DNA from 2 places in the Pseudarthrobacter ribosi genome. Region 1 is predicted to be linked to the other one. Evidence: predicted binding sites of a transcription regulator. Region 1 holds the regulator's gene; the other holds the start of a gene.
What was found. Region 1 encodes LexA, which represses DNA repair genes until DNA is damaged. Its sites were predicted from a motif close to TCGAACANNTGTTCGA; they were not measured.
Positions count from the first base shown of each region.

Region 1 (9,615 bases):
ACGGCGGCCACCGCGGGGGTGAACCAGACGAAGTTATGGATGACCTTGTGCCGCAGACCGGCCCGCTCCAGTCGCCGGTCCCCCGCGGCGGCCAGCGGGGCGAACTCCGCGGCGGCTTCCTGCAGGTGGGCCGGGGCGGCGGCGGCCACCGCGACTTCGGCTCCTTCCTGCTGGCTTGCCTCGAACGCGGCGTCGGACTCGGCATCGGCCCCGGGGCCGGCTTCGGCGCTGCGGGTCGGCGGGTTGAACCACATCAGGAAGAGCCCGGACACCGAGGTGGCGACGCCAATAATGGTCAGCCCCAGGACCGAGAGTCCGGCGGTCGCGACGAGGGCCCCCGCCGCGGGGCCGATCATAAAGACCAGTTCGGTGGAGATGGCGTCCAGGGCAAAAGCGGTGCGCCGCTGCTCCCCCGTGGCGAGGACGCCGAGGGACTGGCGGACGACGCTGAAGATCGGCAGGGTCAGCAGGCCGCCGACGAACACCAGCGGCAGCAGCAGCTCGTAGGACACGTGCGGCACCACCGACCAGATGACAGCCTCGGAAATGACCGACGGAATAAGGGCACGCCGCAGGCCGACGGTATCGACGCGCCGGCCGCGCCAGGGGGCGCCGACTGCAATGCCGATGGTCATCACGGCAGCCGCCGCCCCGGCCGCGGCGTAACCCTGCCCGAGGGTGAGGACGATGTGCAGGGTCAGCAGGACCCCGGCCGCGGAGTGCGGTATCCGGGCGACCATCCCCACCAGCAGTAGCCGCCTGATCGGCCGCACGGCCAGCAGCTCCCGGTACAGCGCGAAGTTCACGTAGCTTACATCCTTCCGGTACTGCCCCCGGCAGCACCGGGATCTCCCCCGCTGGCCGTCAGCTACGGTGCTGCGCGCTGCAATTTGACCTCGATCGAGTCAACCCGCTCAGCAAATACTTCATTCCGTGCCCAGACACTGTTGAGGCCTGACACGATGGACTGGACGCCGGCGGCGTCGAGCCCGTCTTCAAGGTAGAGCATGACACGGAGTTCCGGGCCGGAGCCCCCGCCCGGCAGCGGCGTCCCATCGGCCGCACGCGAGCCAACTCCACCGCCTGGATGAATTTCAACACGGCGGACGGCGGGAAAGCCAACCGCGGCCTCGCCAAGGCTCCGGGCGAGCTCGGGATCAGCGTACGACGGCGTCCAGTCCCGCTGCTGGGCAAGGGCCCACACGGCGGGCCGGCGCACCACGAAGGTCACCGCCGAGCCCGGGTCCAGTACGAGCAGTTCGGCGTTCTCGGCGACCGCGGAGAGCGCAGCCCGGGCCGCGTACACGGCCACCGGGCGGGCCTCCGGGTGCCAGGCGTGCAGCGAAGCGGCCGAGGTGAACACGGGCATCGCCGTCCGCCCGTCCGGGGCCTTGAGCGTCACGAGGGCCATGTCCGCCTGCTTGTCGGCATGCAGTCCGCCGGCACCTTCGCCTTCTTCGGCGAGGGTGGCCAGGATCGGGACGAAGACCCGTGCCGTCGCCAGCGCGGCCACCACCGCGGCCTCGTCGCCGTCGCCGGCCGCAAGGGCCGCCAGCGCCGCAAGGTATCCGGGGTCGGCCGCGCCGTCGTCGTCCTCGAAATTGTGGATTTTGGCGCGTTCGCCGGACAGGCTGCGCCCGGCCCAGGGCTGGCCCGCCGAGTCCGACGCTCCCCCCGCGCCGGCCAGGGCCGCCGCGATGTGCCCGGGCAACGGGCGGGACGTGGCGGGAAGGTCAGCTGCGCGCTCGTCCGCGGGGCGGTGCTCCATGCGGCGGACCGCTAGCGCCGGCCGGCGACGTCGAGGGCCTCGGGCAGCGTGAAATTGCCGTTGTAGAGGGCCTTGCCGACGATGGCGCCCTCGACGCCGAGCGGCACGAGGGAGCGCAGGACCTTGAGGTCGTCCAGGCTGGAGATACCGCCGGAGGCGACCACCGGTTTGCCGGTCTTCTCCACCATCTGGCGCAGCAGTTCGACGTTGGGTCCCTGGAGCGTGCCGTCCTTGGTGACGTCGGTGACGACGTAGCGGGCGCAGCCGGCCTCTTCGAGGCGTCCGAGGACGTCCCAGAGGTCACCGCCCTCCCTGGTCCAGCCGCGGCCGGCCAGCGTGGTGCCCCGGACATCCAGCCCGACGGCGATCCTGTCGCCGAAGCGCTCGATCACCCGGGCCGTCCACTCCGGGTTTTCCAGTGCCGCCGTGCCGAGGTTCACCCGGGCGACCCCGAGGTCCAGGGCCTTCTCGAGCGACTCGTCGTCGCGCAGGCCGCCGGAGAGCTCCACCTTGATGTCCAGCCGGCTGACCACTTCGCGGAGCAGCTCGGCGTTGGAGCCCCGGCCGAACGCGGCGTCGAGGTCAACGAGGTGGACCCATTCCGCCCCCTGCTGCTGCCAGTTGAGCGCGGCTTCCAGGGGGGTGCCGTAGCTCGTTTCGCTGCCGGCCTCGCCCTGGACGAGGCGGACCGCCTGGCCGTTGACGACATCGACGGCGGGCAGCAGCTCCAGCACGGGCAGCGGGGTTTCGGTGGTCATCGTGGTCCTCAGTTTTCAGGGTCGGCAGGTGGTCGGGGGCGCTGCGGTGTGTCAGGCGGCGGGGAGCGTCAGGAGGTAGGCGGCCAGCAGCGCCATCCCGGCCAGGACATAGAACACGACCTGGACCCAGCGCGGGCTCTTCTGCTGGCGGAAGGACAGCGCTCCGCCGACCAGCAGGCCGGCGAGCCCCATCAGCACGATGGACCACATCTAGGCGGTCCCGGCTTCCGGCGCGGCGGGGGTGCCGGCAGGCGCTGCCGTGGCCCCTGCGCCGGGCGCTGCCGTGGCCCCTGCGCCGGGCGCTGCCTCGGTCCCGGAACGGTCCCGCAGGCCTTCCACCCAGTTGCGCAGCAGGCGCGCACCGGCGTCGCCGGACTTCTCCGGGTGGAACTGCGTGGCGCACAGCGGGCCGTTTTCCACGGCGGCGATGAACGGGGCACCGTGCTCCGACCAGGTGACAAGCGGCGCCGTCATGCGCGGCTGGATGACGTCGAAGTCCCACTGCTGGACCCCGTAGGAGTGCACGAAATAGAAACGCTCGTCCTCCACACCGGCGAACAGCCTGGACCCCGGAGGGACGGAGACGGTGTTCCAGCCCATGTGCGGGACGACGTCGGCGGGAAGGAGCTCGACGTTCCCGGGCCACTCCCCCATGCCTTCGGCCACGGTGCCGTGCTCCACGCCGGCCTCGAAGAGGACCTGGAGGCCGACGCAGATGGCCAGCACGGGGCGGCCGCCGGCGACGCGGCGGCCGATCATGCGGATGGCATCGACGGCTTTGAGCTCGCGCATCACGGTTTCGAACGCCCCGACCCCGGGGACCACAAGGCCGTCGGCGTTGAGGACATCCTCCGGCCGGGAGCTGAGGATGACCTCGGCACCGGCGCGTTCGAGGGCGCGCACGGCGGAACGGACGTTGCCGGAGCCGTAGTCCAGGACGGTGACGGTGGGCTTGCCCTCGGGCGACGCCGGCCTGCGGCCGGCGTCGGGGTCGATGATGGCGCCGTCCTTCAGGACCTTCCCGGTCACAGCGCACCCTTGGTCGACGGGATGCCCTCGACGCGGGGATCCGGTTCGACGGCGGCGCGCAGGGCGCGGGCGAACGCCTTGAACTGGGCCTCGACGATGTGGTGCGGGTCCCGGCCGGCGGTGACGTTCATGTGCAGGCAGATTCCGGCGTGCAGGGTGATCGCCTCGAAGACGTGGCGGGTCAGGGAACCGGTGAAGTGTCCGCCGATCAGGTGGTACTCCTGGCCGGCAGGCTCGCCGCCGTGCACGAGGTACGGGCGGCCGGAGACGTCGACGACGGCGTGCGCGAGGGCCTCGTCGAGGGGAACCGTGGCTTCGCCGAAGCGTCGGATCCCGGCCTTGTTTCCGAGCGCCGTGCGCAGGACCTCACCGAAAGTGATGGCCACATCCTCGACCGTGTGGTGGACATCTATGTGGGTGTCGCCGGTGGCCTTGACCGTCATGTCGATCAGGGAGTGCTTGCTCAGCGCCGTCAGCATGTGGTCGTAGAACGGGACCGAGGTGCTGATGTCCGAGACACCGGTGCCGTCCAGGTTGATCTCGACCAGCACGGATGACTCGCTGGTGGTCCGTTCCATGCGTGCGGTCCGGCCCTCGGCAGCGGTTGATCCGGTGTTGCTCATGTGGGTGTCCTTTTGGATGACGACGGTGCCCGGCGTGCAGGCAGGGTGGGTGTCCTGGGTTAAGTCTAGGCGGGCTGCACGGCGCGGCGGGCCAGGATCCGTTCGAGGGCTTCGAGGAAGGCTGTGGTTTCCGTCTCAGTCCCGGCGGTGACGCGCAGATGCCCGGGAATGCCGACGTCGCGGATCAGCACCCCGGCCTCGAGCAGGCCCTGCCAGACCTCGTGTGGGTTGTCCAGACCGCCGAAGAAGACGTAGTTCGAGTCGGAGGCAGCCGGTTTGAGGCCCATCCGCTGCAGTTCGGACACGATCCTGTCCCGCTGGCGCTTGATGTCCTCGACGTCGGCCATCAGCGCGACCCGGTGGTGCAGGGCGGCCAGGGCCGCCGCCTGGGTGATGGCCGAGAGGTGGTACGGGAGCCGGACCAGGCGCAGGGCGTCGGTCACCTCGGGCGCTGCGGCCATGTAGCCAACCCGGGCGCCGGCGAGGGCGAAGGCCTTGCTCATGGTCCGCGAGACGATCAGCCGTTCCCGGCCCGGCAGCAGCGCGAGGGCGCTGGGCGTGCCGTCATGGGCGAACTCGTGGTACGCCTCGTCGACGATCACGATGGTCTGGCTGGCTTCCCCGGCCTCGTAGACGGCCTCCACGACGTCCAGGCCCAGCCCGGTGCCGGTGGGGTTGTTCGGGGAGCACAGGAAGACGATGTTCGGCTGGAGTTCGCGGACCTGGCTGGCGGCCGAGGCGGCACTGAGTCCATAGTCGTCGGCGCGGACCCCGACGATGTACCCGGTGTCCGTGCCGGAGGCCAGCAGCGGGTACATGGAGTACGTGGGAGGGAAGCCGAGGGCGGTGCGCCCCGGGCCGCCGAACGCCTGAAGGATCTGCTGGAGAACCTCGTTGGAGCCGTTTGCGGCCCAGATGTTGTCCGCACCCAGACCGTGCCCGAGGTAGTCGGCGAGGGCTTCGCGCAGTTCCGTGAACTCGCGGTCCGGGTAGCGGTTCAGGCCGGCCGCGGCAATCGTGACAGCCTCGGAAATGGCGGCGCGCACGTCGGCCGGGACACCATGGGTGTTCTCATTGACGTTGAGCAGGATGGGCACCTCCAGCTGCGGCGCGCCGTACGGCGTCAGGCCGCGCAGGTTGGTCCGGAGGGGAAGTCGGTTCAGGCGCTCTAGCTGGTCAGTCACTGCACCAGTTTAAGTGAGATAGCGGCGGGCCCTGAAACTGTGACGGGTCGAACAGGTTACTTGGACGGGATGAAGAGCGCCTGGCCGGGCACAACACGGGCGGCTTCGAGGTTGTTCAGCTGGATGATATCCGTGACGACGTCGCGGGGGTCGCGCTCCGGTGCCACGGATGCGGCGATGGCCCAGAGGGACTCACCGGGCTGCACCGTAACGGTCACGGTGGGGGTCAGCGACAGCCCGGCTGCGGACTCCGCCGCCTTGGCCGGGGCATTGAGGAAGCCGCTGAACGAGAGTATGAGCGCGGCCAGCAGGATCAGCGGCACCCCGATGAGGACAAAGCGCCCCCGCCGGGTGAGCCGCAGCGGCGCCTGCTTGACCCGCTGCTTGCGAACGGCGCCCGGGACGGCGGACGCACCGCCGTCGCGCCGGCCGTAGTCGCCGACTGCGTCGCGGCCGAAAGTGTCGTGAAACGCGCTTGATGCTGACATGAACTGAGCCCTCCTGGACCATACTGTGCCGCCCGGCGTACTCCACGTACTTGCCGCCAACCGGCCTAACCTTCGAACAAAGAACCGAACGTCACGCTGTACCGAACAGTCCACCGCCCTCAAACTGCGAAGAACTAGAACACATATTCGAACCTTGCTTGTTCTGTTTTAGCACTTATTAACGAACAATGTCGAGACTCGCTAGAACAAATGTTTGAAAATGCCCTGTGGCTGGCCTACGTTTGAGTCAAAGAACAACCACTTCTGCAGTTGATCAGCAGGGTCTGACATTTCAGGCCGGAAGTTCCCGGCAGCCGCAGCCACGGCGGCCGGGCGGAACGGAAAGGCGTTGGCGAACATGGCAGCACAAGCCACTGGCGGCAGGGCCACCCAGCGGGGCCCGCAGGCGGCCCGGCCACCCAAAAGCCTCACCGTCCGGCAAAAGAAGATCCTGGAGACCATCCAGCGCTCGGTCACGGACAACGGCTATCCACCCTCCATGCGCGAGATCGGCGACACCGTCGGCCTGGCAAGCCTCTCCAGCGTCACCCACCAGCTCTCACAGCTGGAAAAGCTTGGCTACCTGCGGCGTGACCCGAAGCGCCCCCGAGCCATGGAAGTGCTGATGCCGCTGACCCTCGACGAGGGAACCACCAAGATTTCAGGGGCCGAGAAGTCCGGCGGCCTGCGCACTGTCGGCGGATTGTCCGTGTCCGAACTGGCCAGCGCCACCGACACCGCGATGGTGCCGCTGGTGGGCCGCATCGCCGCTGGCGGGCCGATCCTGGCCGACCAGGTCGTCGAGGACGTGATGCCGCTGCCCCGCCAGCTCGTGGGCCACGGCGAACTCTTTATGCTCAAGGTGGCGGGGGACTCGATGATCGACGCCGCCATCTGCGACGGCGACTGGGTGGTGGTGCGCCAGCAGGGCGACGCTGTCAACGGTGACATCGTCGCCGCGCTGCTGGACGACGAGGCGACGGTCAAGACGTTCCGCCAGCGCGACGGCCACACCTGGCTGCTGCCGCAGAACACCCAGTACGAGCCCATCCTCGGCGATCACGCCGTCATCATGGGCAAAGTCGTCTCGGTGCTGCGCTCCCTCTAGGACCAGTCAAGGCGCGGCAACAGCTGCGAACAGGGGCCCCGCCATCCGGCGGGGCCCCTGGCGTTCGCACCGTACTACGTGGCGGGCTGCCCGGATTCCTTGGCGAGCCGCTCCAGGGCCGAGAGTGCGATCGCGGTGTCGGTGGTGGGCCAGAACGGCGGCAGGGCGGCGCGGAGGAATCCCCCGTAGCGCTCGGTGGAGAGCCGTGAGTCCAGCACTGCCACCACTCCCCTGTCGGTCGTCGTGCGGATCAGGCGGCCGGCGCCCTGGGCCAACCGGATGGCGGCGTGGGTCGCGGACACGCTCATGAAGCCGTTGCCTCCGGCCTGGGCCACCGCACGGGACCGTGCCGTCATCAGCGGATCGTCCGGCCGCGGGAACGGAATCCGGTCGATCACGACGAGGCGGCAGGACGTCCCCGGCACGTCGACACCCTGCCACAGCGACATGGTGCCGAAGAGGCAGGTGTCCGGCTCGTCGGCGAACTGTTTCACCAGCGCGGTCATGGTCGAATCCCCCTGGCAGAGGATGCTCATGTCCAGCCGCGGCCGCAGGGCCTCAGCGGCGTCCTCGGCGGCGCGCCGGGACGAGAACAGGCACAGAGCCCCGCCGCCGGAGGCCCGGATCAGCTTCTCGAGCTCGTCGATGGCCTCCGGGGACGTGCCGCGGCCGGGTTTGGGCAGGTGCTTGGCCACATAGAGGATGCCCTGTTTCGGGTACTCGAAGGGCGAGCCGACGTCGACCCCGGTCCAGCTCGGGGCACCGGGTCCGACCAGGCCCAGGCCGGCGGCGGCCGGTTCGAAGGCGGACCCGATCGCCAGGGTCGCCGAGGTCAGGATCACGGTGTGGTCCGCGAACAGACCCTCGCGGAGCCGCCCGGCGACGCTGAGCGGGGCAATGTTGATCAGGGCCGGCGCGGACTCGTCGGGCTGGGAATACCCCTGCTGCGGGTCGAAGGTGCTGTTGCGGGAGAACCAGACCACCTCGCGGTTTTCGCGGGCGGCGAGCAGCCGTTCGCAGAGCTCTAGGATCACCATGAGGCGGGAGCGCGCGAGCTGGCGGCCGCCGTCGGCCGTGTTGGCGCTGTCCCCCTTGGAGTCCGAGAGCGCCGCGCGGCAGGCGTCCCGCAGCTGGTCCACGCAGTCCAGTTGTTCGCTGTTCAGGCCGTTGGGCATGAGTCCGCCGGGGACCCCTTCAATGGCAAGTTCGAGGTTGGACGCGGCGTTGTTCAGAGCGTCCACGGTGATGCCCGTGTTTTTCCGGGCCCCGGACGCGGCGACGTGCACCATCGCGACGGAGAGCTGGCCGGACACGGCGCCCGTCACCCGGTCCTGCAGCTCGTGGGCCTCATCGACCACCACAACGTCGTACTCCGGCAGGACCGCGAGGCCCTCGAAGGCGCTGACGGCCAGCATGGCGTGGTTGGTGACGACCACGTCGGCGTCCGCGGCGTTCTGCCGGGCCAGTTCGCTGAAACATTCGGCCGCGAGGGGGCACTTCTGCGCGCCCAGACACTCCATTGAGGTGACGGAGACCTGCCGCCAGGCACGGTCCGTGACCCCGGGCAGGAGTTCGTCCCGGTCCCCCGTCACGGTGTCCTCGGCCCACTCGCGCAGCCGGACGACTTCCTTGCCGAGCTGGGACGACGGGCCGCCCATCGCCGCGGCGAAATGCGGGACGGCGGTGTCCTCGCCGAGCGAGAAGAGCTGGCCTTCGGAGGGCTCCTCGGAGGGGAAACCGCCTTCGAGCTTGTGACGGCACACATAGTTGGAGCGGCCCTTGACGAGGGCGACCTTGACGGGCCGTTCCAGCGCCGGGGTGATGGTCTTCAGCAGCCGGGGCAGGTCCCTGCCGACGATCTGGGTCTGCAGGGCCAGCGTGGCGGTGGAGACCAGGGTGGGCTTGTCGCTGACCAGCGAATGGGCGATCAGCGGGATCAGGTAGGCGAGGGACTTGCCGGTTCCCGTGCCGGCCTGGACCAGCAGGTGGTCGCCGCTGTCAATCGCGTGCGCCACCTGCCGGGCCATCTCATGCTGGCCGTCGCGGCTTTGGCCGCCCATGCCGGACACGGCGCGGTCGAGAAGTTCGATAACGAACTCCCCGCCGGCCGGGCCGCGTGTTCCTGCCGAACGTTCTCCGTCGGGTTCGGTCCCCGCGGCGTCAGTCATTGCTGATGAACGAATCCAGTTCAGCGGCGAATCCTTCGCGCACCATCACGACGGCGCGGGTGCCCGCTTCCTCGTGGTCAAGGCTGAGGATCTCGGCGTCGGTTTCGTGCAGCTTGCTGAGCAGGTCCCCGCGGTTGTACGGGATCATCAGTTCGAGCTTCACGCTGGGACGGGGGATGCCTTCGCTGACGGCCTTGAGCAGTTCCGGGATGCCCTCGCCGGTGCGTGCCGACACCACCACGTGGCGCGGTTCGCGCTGCTTGAGCCGTTCGATCACGAAGGGATCCGCGGCGTCGGCCTTGTTCAGGACGATGATTTCCGGCACCTTGCGGGCGTCGACCTCGCTGAACACCTTGCGGACGGCGGCGATCTGGCCTTCCGGATCCGGGTGGGAGACGTCCACAACGTGCAGGATCAGGTCCGCGTCAGCGACTTCCTCCAGGGTGGAGCGGAAAGCCTCCACGAGCTGGGTGGGGAGCGATCGGACGA
Region 1 is NZ_JBVAYZ010000007.1:194,884-204,498, reverse strand. It holds gene ACZYZ5_RS10015 (MFS transporter) at 1-806, opposite strand, end outside; gene ACZYZ5_RS10010 (SseB family protein) at 869-1,768, opposite strand; gene priA (bifunctional 1-(5-phosphoribosyl)-5-((5-phosphoribosylamino)methylideneamino)imidazole-4-carboxamide isomerase/phosphoribosylanthranilate isomerase PriA) at 1,780-2,526, opposite strand; gene ACZYZ5_RS10000 (CG2302 family histidine operon protein) at 2,578-2,736, opposite strand; gene hisH (imidazole glycerol phosphate synthase subunit HisH) at 2,737-3,555, opposite strand; gene hisB (imidazoleglycerol-phosphate dehydratase HisB) at 3,552-4,178, opposite strand; gene ACZYZ5_RS09985 (histidinol-phosphate transaminase) at 4,244-5,362, opposite strand; gene ACZYZ5_RS09980 (LysM peptidoglycan-binding domain-containing protein) at 5,419-5,850, opposite strand; gene lexA (transcriptional repressor LexA) at 6,209-6,958, shown strand; gene ACZYZ5_RS09970 (ATP-dependent DNA helicase) at 7,033-9,126, opposite strand; gene hflX (GTPase HflX) at 9,119-9,615, opposite strand, start outside.

Region 2 (9,615 bases), on a different contig from region 1:
GAACGCGGTGAGGACTTTGGCCTGGAGCCCGTGTTTGGCCAGCCGCGCCGAGGCCTGCTGGCCGTAGACGCTCATGACCTGCCGGATCCCGGCGGCGGTGGTGATCGGGGTGGCGAAGGAACGGGAGAAGATGAGCTGGTCCCGGCCGATCCGTTCTTCCTCCATCGGGATGCAGGGGGTGCCCTGCAGTTCCAGGACGGTGCGCATCATGACCACGGAGAAGCGGTCCCGGATCATCACCGGATCCGCCCGGGACAGGTCAAAGATGGAATGAATCCCCAGGACGTTGAGCCGTTTGGTCAGCCGAGTGGCCACACCCCAGATCTCGATCACCGACAGGCGGCGCATCTAAGTCTCCCTGTTCGCGGCGGGCACGGAGTCCCAGTGGCAGACCCCGTCGAAGCCCGGGTTGTTCTTGGCCCATTTGTTGGCCAGCTTCCAGGGTCTTCGTGGACGCGATCCCGACACAGACCGGCACGCCGACGTTCCGCCTCACAGTGGCTTTCATCGTCCGGCCCAGGGCCAGGAGCTCGTCCGGGGCGCCTTTGACGCCGAGGAACGCCTCGTCGATGCTGTAGACCTCCAGCCAGGCCGAGTACCGGCCCAGGAGTTCCATGACCCGGGCGCTGATGTCGCCGTAGAGCTCGTAATTGCTCGACAGCGCAACGAGTCCCCATTCCTTGGCCCGCGGGGCGAGTTTGAACCACGGCTCACCCATGACGATGCCGAGGGCTTTAGCTTCCGGGGACCGGGTGACGGCGCAGCCGTCGTTGTTCGAGAGCACGATAACGGGCCGGCCCTCCAGGGACGGATCGAAGGCCCGCTCGGCCGAGGCATAAAAGCAGTTCACATCCACATGCGCGATCTGCGGCATACGCCGCATCACAGCCGGCTTAGACATGGCGTGCCCGTGCCGACAAAGCTCCCGTTTAACGCAATAGCGCGCTCTACACATGGTGCAGGCGCCGGGTGGCGACGCCCCAGATGACCAGGTCCGACAACGAGGGCACACGGATATCCGGGTAGACCGGGTTCTCCGCCTGCAACACCACCCCGGCACCCGTGATCCGCAGCCGTTTGATGGTCAGCTCCCCATACAGGACCGCGACGACCACGGACCCGTCCACCGGTTCCAGAGCGCGGTTAACGATCAACTCGTCACCGTCGCTGATGCCGGCGCCTTCCATCGATTCCCCAGACACCCGCACGACGTAGGTGCTGGTGATGTCTTTGATCAGGTGTTCGTTCAGGTCGATCCGGCCATCAAAGTAGTCCTGCGCGGGCGAGGGATACCCGGCCGCGACGGGGACCGGAGAGGTCAGCACCGACAACAACGATGCGCCCGCATCTATCACACGGGGACCCAGAACAACGCCCACAACACACCTTTATTCGAATATATGTTCGATTCACTAACTCTACATCGTGCCCCCGACAAAGAAACTATTAAGGTTCCGGACCGGTCTTCGGCGGACGGCTTGAACGCCAGTGGGGACCGCCTGAGCTGTGCGGAGGGCTCCACCTGCCCCCAACGGGCACAACCCGGCCCCAGGCCCTAAGTTCCGCTCGGCTCCACGCAGAAACCGGTCCTAGGCGTACAGATCCGGTCTGCCGCGCGTGGGCCAGCCGGGGGCAGCTAGGCGTCTGCTGTGGGGGACTCCCGCAGCGTCGCCGCCGCGGCCCGGACTGCTGCGGCGTCATCAGTCCAGGGCCGGCCGTTGCGGCCGCAGGCATGGAAATTCGTCACTTCTGATGCCTCGGCGGCCGCCGTCAGCGTACCGGAAACGTCTACGAAAGCGCGGTTTGAGCGATTCGGCCGGAGGATTTGCAGGTACTAAACAGAACGTTGAAGGGGGCAGAAATTTGATGGCCCGATCAGTAGGGTGACTGCATGGATGAAACGCCGCGATTCCGTTCACCGCGATGGTGGCCTTGGGCCGTCGCGATCCTCCTCTTGATCACCGTGAACATAACGCTTCTGGGATATAAACGGGGCGAGTGCGTTGGCTACACAATCGAGTCTGGCGCTACGAGCATGTGTACTAGCGGCCCCGCGCTGAGCATGGATGGCACGTGGATTTTGGCGACGGTGAGCGTGGTCGCCGTCGTCTACTTCGCGGGGCGCCTCGTGCATGCAGTTAGAGCGAGGTCATCGCCTCATAGCCGCTAGCCAGCGGTGTATGCCATAACCCACTAAGACGTGAAGGAAGCAAGCAAATGAATGAAGAACTCCGTGGACGCATGGACCGTTTCGTTGAATTCATCAATTCAGCCGACGAAAGATTGGTGATGAGATCATCTGACCGTCGGCCACGTTCCATGTGCCTTTCCTGCCAGAGCCGGTGCAGGGTCCAAGCGGTTACCTCAAAATCATCGGGATAATGCCACAAGCGTTTCCCGACGTCCAGTGGTCACTGGAGGAAACCATTATTCAAGGAAACACGGTTGCCGCACGATTCATCCTTCGTGGCACACACCAAGGGGACTTCCTCGGCGTATCTGCAACCGGCAAACCAATCCAAGTGCAGGCAATGAACATCTATCGATTCACAAACGGTCAAATCAGTGAAGAGCACGGTCTCCCGGACCTTTTCGGGCTGATGATGCAGATCCGACCGGTCGACGCCTAGCCATTGACACTTCGAGTGCCGTTGGCCATGTCTCTGGCTAGTGCAGCCTGCTCACGGACTGCCGCGATCCTTAGCTGTCCACATTTGGGGTCAATTCGGGTTATCCCCGGCCAGAATGGACGCCCATGGGCTACCCCTCGGCTGCTTCGCGCCGGCGCCCGGACAGCCAGCGCGCCATCGACCTTTCGTCCCGGTCGCCGGAACGGCCTCCAGGGAGACGGCCCTCGGCAGAGACCCAGGCGAGGACCTCTTCCATACGGGCAAGCTCCGTGGGGGAGGGGCCGGGTTTGGCACCTGCGGCGGCGTGGTGTTCGGCCTCGAGTCCTAGGTCCTGGCGGCGGGCGATGACCAGGTGGTACCCGACGGCGGCGGGCGGAACGCGGACGAGGGCAGCGATGCGTTGCCGGCTCAGTCCGAGCCGGTACATCAGCACCCATTCCGCGTCAGGAGCGCGCCGCAACCGCTTGTCCATAATGGACCCCATCCTGCCACGGCACCTGCCACCACCCCTGGCAGCAGGGCCATGCAACCGGGCATAACGAAGGGCGCACCTCTGGGTCAGAGATGCGCCCTCGGCCTGTGGCCGGGTCAGTCCTTTTTGAAGGCGTCCTTGACCTTCTCGCCGGCCTGCTTCAAGTCACCTTTGGCCTGGTCAGCCTGGCCTTCAGCCTTCAGGCTTTCATCGCCTGTGGCGTTTCCGGCAGCTTCCTTACCCTTACCGCCAGCCTTCTCGGCAGCGTTCTGAATCTTGTCGCCTAGTCCCATGGTGTTTCCTCCATCTGGTTGGCAGCCGATCAATCCGGCCACGACTCCATAGTAAGCATGCTTAGGGTAAGCATTTCAAGCCCCCTGTGTTCCGTTCGTAGGGCTGGCGTTCCCGTCCGGTTCGGGGAGGAGATGACTTGCGGTCACTGATTTGGAGGGCGTCCGCCGGCGCGGCCGGCTGTTGGGTCCAGTTCTGTCCGTCGCAGAGCTCCGGCCCGCCCTGGCCCTGACTTACGTCTTCGACGTCTTCTGGTTGCTGTCCTTATGTTGTTACCGGGATCAGTTCCTCGGCCGTTGTAGGGTCGTGGCTACCCAGGGGAGGAGGGTATGGCTTTGGTTGCTGTGCCGGACATTTTGTGTGACGGCTTCGAAGGATTGGCCGCCCGCCACCCCGCGATGACCCGACCGCTGATTGAGAGACGCGACATGATCGCCGGATAAGGACACGACGGCGCGGTTATCTGCTGGGCTCCACCCAAACCGACAGACTGGAGGCTGTTCTTGGTGCACCTATGGGCCGGTATTGACGCCGGCAAAGCCCATCATCACTGCGTTGTGATCGACGCCGACGGAAACCGGCTGCTCTCCCAACGAGTCCCTAACGACGAACCAGCCCTGCTCCAACTCCTCGCCGGCGTGCTCGAGCTCGCGGACGGTGACGAGGTGGTGTGGGCGACCGATCTGAACCATGGCGGACCGGCGCTGCTGATCGCCCTGCTCGTCGGCCACGGCCAGGACATCCTCTACATCCCCGGCCGGACGGTGCACCACGCCTCCAAGATTTACCGGGGCGAAGGCAAGACAGATGCCAAAGACGCTGCCGTTATCGCCGATCAGGCCCGGATGCGAACTGACCTGCAACCGTTACGGGCCGGGGATGAGATCAGCACAGGGTTGCGGCTCCTGACCGCCCGGCGGGCCGATAAGTCCGCGGACAGGGTCAGGGCGATCAACCGTCTTCAGGCCCAGCTGCTGGAGTACTTCCCTGCGCTGGAACGGGCCTTTGACTACAGCCATTCCAAGGCCGCACTGTTGTTGCTGACCAAACACCGGACTCCGGACGGGATCCGCCGCGCCGGCGAAGCCAGGATCCACGCCTGGCTGAAGAAGCACGGCGCCCGCTCCTCCGCAGCAGTGGCCGCAGCAGCCGTAGAGGCTGCGAAATCCCAGCACACCATCGTTCCCGCCCAGCACCTGGGGGAGGGGATCGTCGCCGCACTCGCCCGGGAAATCCTGACCCTGAACGAGGAACTCGCCAAACTCGATGCGCTGATCAGCGAGAATGTAGCCGAACACCAGCACACCGAGGTGCTGTTGAGCATGCCAGGGTTCGGTCCAGTTCTGGCGGCCGAGTTCCTTGGCGCCACCGGCGGTGACCTCACCGTCTTCCAGTCCGCCGACCGGTTCGCGGGCGTCGTCGGACTGGCGCCGGCCCCCAGGGACTCGGGGAGAATCAGCGGCAATCACCACAGGCCCAGACGCTATGACCGACGGCTCCTCCGGGTCTTCTACCTCTCCGGGCTCTCAGCCCTGAAGTCCTGTCCCTCCTCGCGCGGCTATTACGACCGAAAACGTGCGGAGGGGAAATCCCACATCCAGGCAATGCTGTCGCTTGCACGACGGCGGCTCAATGTCCTCTGGGCCATGCTCCGCGACGGCACCACCTACAACCCACCCTCCGCGGCCACACCAACTATGGCCGCCTGACGTTCGGCGGACTGCAGGCATCGAGGGTCGACTATCCGTCCGGTGAGGGATCGCTTACGGGCCGCAGGTGCGACACCAAGCGATCACACAGAACACCGCCGCGAAGCGATCAAATCCACACCCGGCAACAGAATCGCCCAGGGCCCGGCCTATGCTTCGAAGCGTAAGATCACCTGCATGCACGTCGAAACGTCCTACGAACGAGACAGCCGTTGGGAGCAACACCAGAGCACTTTCCGCGTGTACTTTTTTGAGGAGCCTGGGCCCGGCTACTCGGTCAGCACCTACGATCTAACGGATGCGACTTTGTCGGAAGCCAAAACCTGGGCGGAAGATGAGGCTGGTGACCGCATGTATTCGATTGCACTAGTTTCATCGAATGAGCAGGGACATCGGGGACTTATTTGGCTCATCGGCGACGATGCCAATGATGTGTTGGACCAGGCCCCCACAGAGGTACGCCAGCGAGTCCAAAGTAGGCTGCGACAAGAAATGATAGAAAATCGCTCGCGTCGAAATTAGGCCACGATCCCCGCACAACCGTTGCACGCGCACCGTCCGCTCATGGAACCCTCTACGGGACACTCTCAAGCGCAACGTCGGTACTCGTGCGACGACTAGCCTGAAGTGATGAAGAAGCTGGCTGTCATCACGGGTGCCAATCGAGGACTGGGGCGTTCCCTGGTGGAAGAGTTCTCGGCGTCGGGTTGGAACGTCGTCGCCATCACGCGTTCACCCGAGGTCCTGAAAGCCCGGGCCGGGTCTACGGACGTCGTAACGGTCCAGCAGGACGTGCGGTTTGAACCCGGCCCTGAGTTGGCTGAAGCTCTGAACGGCCGCCCAGTAGACTTGCTCATAAACAATGCCGTGCAGGGAGCGCCTCATGCGGAGCTGGGAACTATCCGGGCTGAAGGGGTCCTCAACGCCGTCGATGTGAACGTCGCTGGTCCGCTGCGCCTGGTGCAGTTCCTGTTGCCGAATCTGCTTGAGGCACCTGATCCGATCATCATCAACGTGTCGTCGCGACTAGGGTCTCTGGCTGCCCAGGCAAACCGTGATTTCTCCGGTCTCTCGACGAGTTACGCATACAAAATTTCGAAAGCCGCTCAGAACATGCTGACCGTCTCCCTAGCCCAGGACCTTCATGGCCGTATCCGCTGCTGGGCAGTTCACCCCGGCAAACTGGCAACAGCCATGGGTCAAGCTGACGCGTCCAAGGATCCGCGATCGGCCGCTCGCCAGATGCGCGAGCTCGTTGACTCAGGGGATCGGGCGTCGCCGCGCTTCTGTTCCCTTGGGGAGCAGGATCTCCACTGGTAGCAACATAAGGAAGCGGCCCCTGATCAGCGACCGCGAGAGAATCCGCATGCGGGCGGCGGTCGTTCTATCGTGAGGTTCTCAGAAGGGACGTTTCCGATGTAGAACTTTCCGTAGAGTGGCCTGATGGAGCTACGCCCGACGACAACAGAGGACCTGCAGACCATTCTCGCTTGGGTAACAAACAACCAAGAGATGGTCATGTGGTCAGGCCCCACTTTCACGTGGCCGCTAGGGTACAACCAACTCGCAAGATACTTCGGCAACACAAACAGGACCTACTGGTCCGCCATCGACGTCGAAGCCCAGGAACTGATGGGGCATGCATCCCTCCTGATAGACAAAGACGCAGACCTGATGCGCATTGGGTTCATCATCGTGAATCCGGAACACCGAGGACGTGGAGTAGGCCGAAAGTTCGTCGAAGCGGTTGTTCGCCAGGGTTTTCAAGCATCAACCTTCCCCGTCATGAAGCTGGGGGTCTACGCCCATAACACCCCAGCCCTCAACCTGTACGAAAGTCTCGGATTCACTAGGACCGGGGTCGTTTTCCAGACCACCGTTGATGAAGAACAGTGGGACGTAGTAGATATGGCTCGCCCAGCAATGCCCGCTTGAGGATGGTCCAAGACACGTTGCTCCCGACTCCAGTCGGCTCTTTCAGCTATAGACCACGAGCGGCTCCGATGGGCAGATACGACGAAGACCGGAACCTTTCGAGGTGCCGGTCTTCGTCGTATCTGCGTTCCTTTTAGTCTTCCGCGGTGACGTCGTCATCCCTGATCTGACCCCGGCGCGATGAGCTTGCTAGGGATGTGTCAACCGACGGGTTTGTCCTCTCGGTCATGCCCGGGGCGCCCGTTCGTCGTGCCGCTTGTGTTCCCCTCAGTAAAAATAAGGTCAGCCAATACTGCCGCGATAAATGCCAGGTTGAAGGACGACGCTCCGCCTCCGACGAAGGCGATGACAAACAGGTTGGTCCGCGTGCTTTGAACCGGCACAAAGAAGGCCGCAGCGATCACCGCCGCCAGCACAAAGACCGCCAGCACTGCAATCCGTGCCGCCCGAGTATCAATGGCTTTCCGGTAAATCGCGATCCCTGCGAGCCCTAACAGGACGCCGGCAATCTGCAGCTCCCACGGAAAGCGCTTTGCGATCACAATGCTGGGCAGGCCGGATACATCGACGAGGTACCCCTGGACCATGCCCTGCGTCTGGACCGTGATGTAGCCGATGATCAATACCGCTGCCAGGGCAAGAACTGTGCCCCAAACGATCTTCATCTTCTTCATTGCCATCACCGCCTACCTAAAGACCGGGGGGAGGGGCTCGTTGAAGATGAACTTGGAGTTGCTGTTCTTCCGATTGAGTTCCACCTGTTGCGAGACACGGGCGGACCCGGAATGGGCGACGACGTGCGATGCATCCCTACCGGTCAGGCCGTCAGGCGCGGTCAGCGCTTTGAGGGCGGCCGTGTCAACATCTCCCGGGAGAAGGGTTGCCATTGAATCCGTCCCGCCGTTCACCTGGACGCCGACCGAAACCCCACTTTGAGCAAATTGCTGTTTGGTCGCGCACGATGATCCGCCGACGCCTGGTTCGTTCGTGAGCTGTATGATCACGCAGATCTGTTGACCGGTTTTGTCGAGTGCCACAGCGTATTTGCCTGTTTTGTTCTGAGCCAGGACTCGAACGGTGGACTGATCTGCAGCAGCTTGCTCCGGGAGTGTGTGCGCGACAGCCGCGTCGGCGGAGGACTGCGGTTGGGACAGGGCAGGGACTAGTGTCGCCGTGTCCAGTGTCGTAATCGTTTCCGCCATGGAAGGTGAGGCGCCGATGGCGATGGCAGCCAATGGGAGGCCGGCCAGGATTATTGCTGTCGAAAGCCGTTTCATGTTTTGTCTCCAAGCTGAGTCTTAGACATTTCCATCGTGATCAACCCCGGTACTGATCACAGAACATCTGAGGTTGGGCTGACGGGTTGTAGTAGTTGGAGGTCCACCAGCACTGCTCGAAGACGTTGGAGCGGCGAGTGTCCCAGTGGCCAGACCATCCGTTCGTGCTGCCGTAGCCGCTTGATATCCAATAGCCCGTGCCGGCATCAAACATGGCCGAGTATTGGTAGTTGTTTTGACCGTAGCCACCAGGACTTATTCCTGTATATACCTGTCCGCCAGAGCCTGTTCCGGCGGCGCTGCTCCAATGCTGATTCTGGAAGCTAAAGCCGCCAAAATAGCGGTAGTTATAGGACGCCTCAGCCGCCGGAGCGAACAGTAGGGTGATGCCCAACGCGGTTGCGGCCGAAATCACGGCCAGCCGATGGCGTTTTAAACGAAGCGACATATTTATTTATCCCCCAAAGCTTCCACGCGGGAGCTTGCCCCAGCGCAAACTCGACGATCCGTCGTGGTGGATTGACTCTCCATCAAATTGACAAATATGTCAACAAGGGTGTGGAAACGAAGAGCCATGGTGTAGATCTTTGTCAAGCCGATGAGGATGTAGGAGAACACAGACTCTTGGGACGGCGGGATGAGCTCCTGAATTCAGGCCTGGTCGCCGATTGATACGGGAGCGCCTGTGCAGCCACGGCCTCCCGTACTTGGCCTGTGGGTATGCCAGGGTTCAGGAGTCCCCAAGCAGTTGGAACTCGACCAACTTGCAGGGCAGCGTCGAGTCGCTCAAGGGCGTATTTGGTCAGAAGGTCACTCATGATCCATACGCTACTGGTGCTAGGGCTTTGTGTTGCGCGTCACCACCTACGCCCAAGAAAAATTGAGAGCCTGACCGTTCAAGGATCCCTTTACGGGACAACCTCGAGCTTTTGATGAGGCGTCAGGAGAAATAGTTGCCTAATACGCTGCGGCGCCTCCCCGGGTGCTGCGCGGGACGAAGTGTTTTGGGCCCTAGTCATGCATCACCCTTTTGGTCTTGTGATGGATACTTCGCCGCTGCCGAGGCTTTCGCGAAGGCAGTCAGCGATCCGCTCAGCGTCTTCTTGTGTCGCTGTTTCGATCAGCTTGATACCAAGGTGCGTGGAAGGAAGATTTGCCGTTTGAACAGACTCCTCGATGAGCGGGTCTTCGAGGCAGGGGTCTATAGAGGCTCCGCTCCTCGGGCCGAGCACCGAGACATTCCAACGGTCCGACGAGCCGGTGGTGATTTCTGTTTTGCCTGGCGCCGTTCCGCAGCTTCC
Region 2 is NZ_JBVAYZ010000001.1:303,827-313,441, forward strand. It holds partial or broken gene ACZYZ5_RS01305 (Y-family DNA polymerase) at 1-901, opposite strand, end outside; gene ACZYZ5_RS01310 (LexA family protein) at 948-1,379, opposite strand; gene ACZYZ5_RS01315 (ester cyclase) at 2,343-2,630, shown strand; gene ACZYZ5_RS01320 (hypothetical protein) at 2,761-3,102, opposite strand; gene ACZYZ5_RS01325 (CsbD family protein) at 3,219-3,395, opposite strand; gene ACZYZ5_RS01330 (IS110 family RNA-guided transposase) at 3,897-5,102, shown strand; gene ACZYZ5_RS01335 (SDR family NAD(P)-dependent oxidoreductase) at 5,733-6,422, shown strand; gene ACZYZ5_RS01340 (GNAT family N-acetyltransferase) at 6,546-7,037, shown strand; gene ACZYZ5_RS01345 (hypothetical protein) at 7,238-7,717, opposite strand; gene ACZYZ5_RS01350 (hypothetical protein) at 7,724-8,314, opposite strand; gene ACZYZ5_RS01355 (hypothetical protein) at 8,355-8,762, opposite strand.
Region 2: ACZYZ5_RS01310 (LexA family protein) is a predicted target of LexA. The motif match lies at 1,393-1,408, and genes of this name have one in related genera.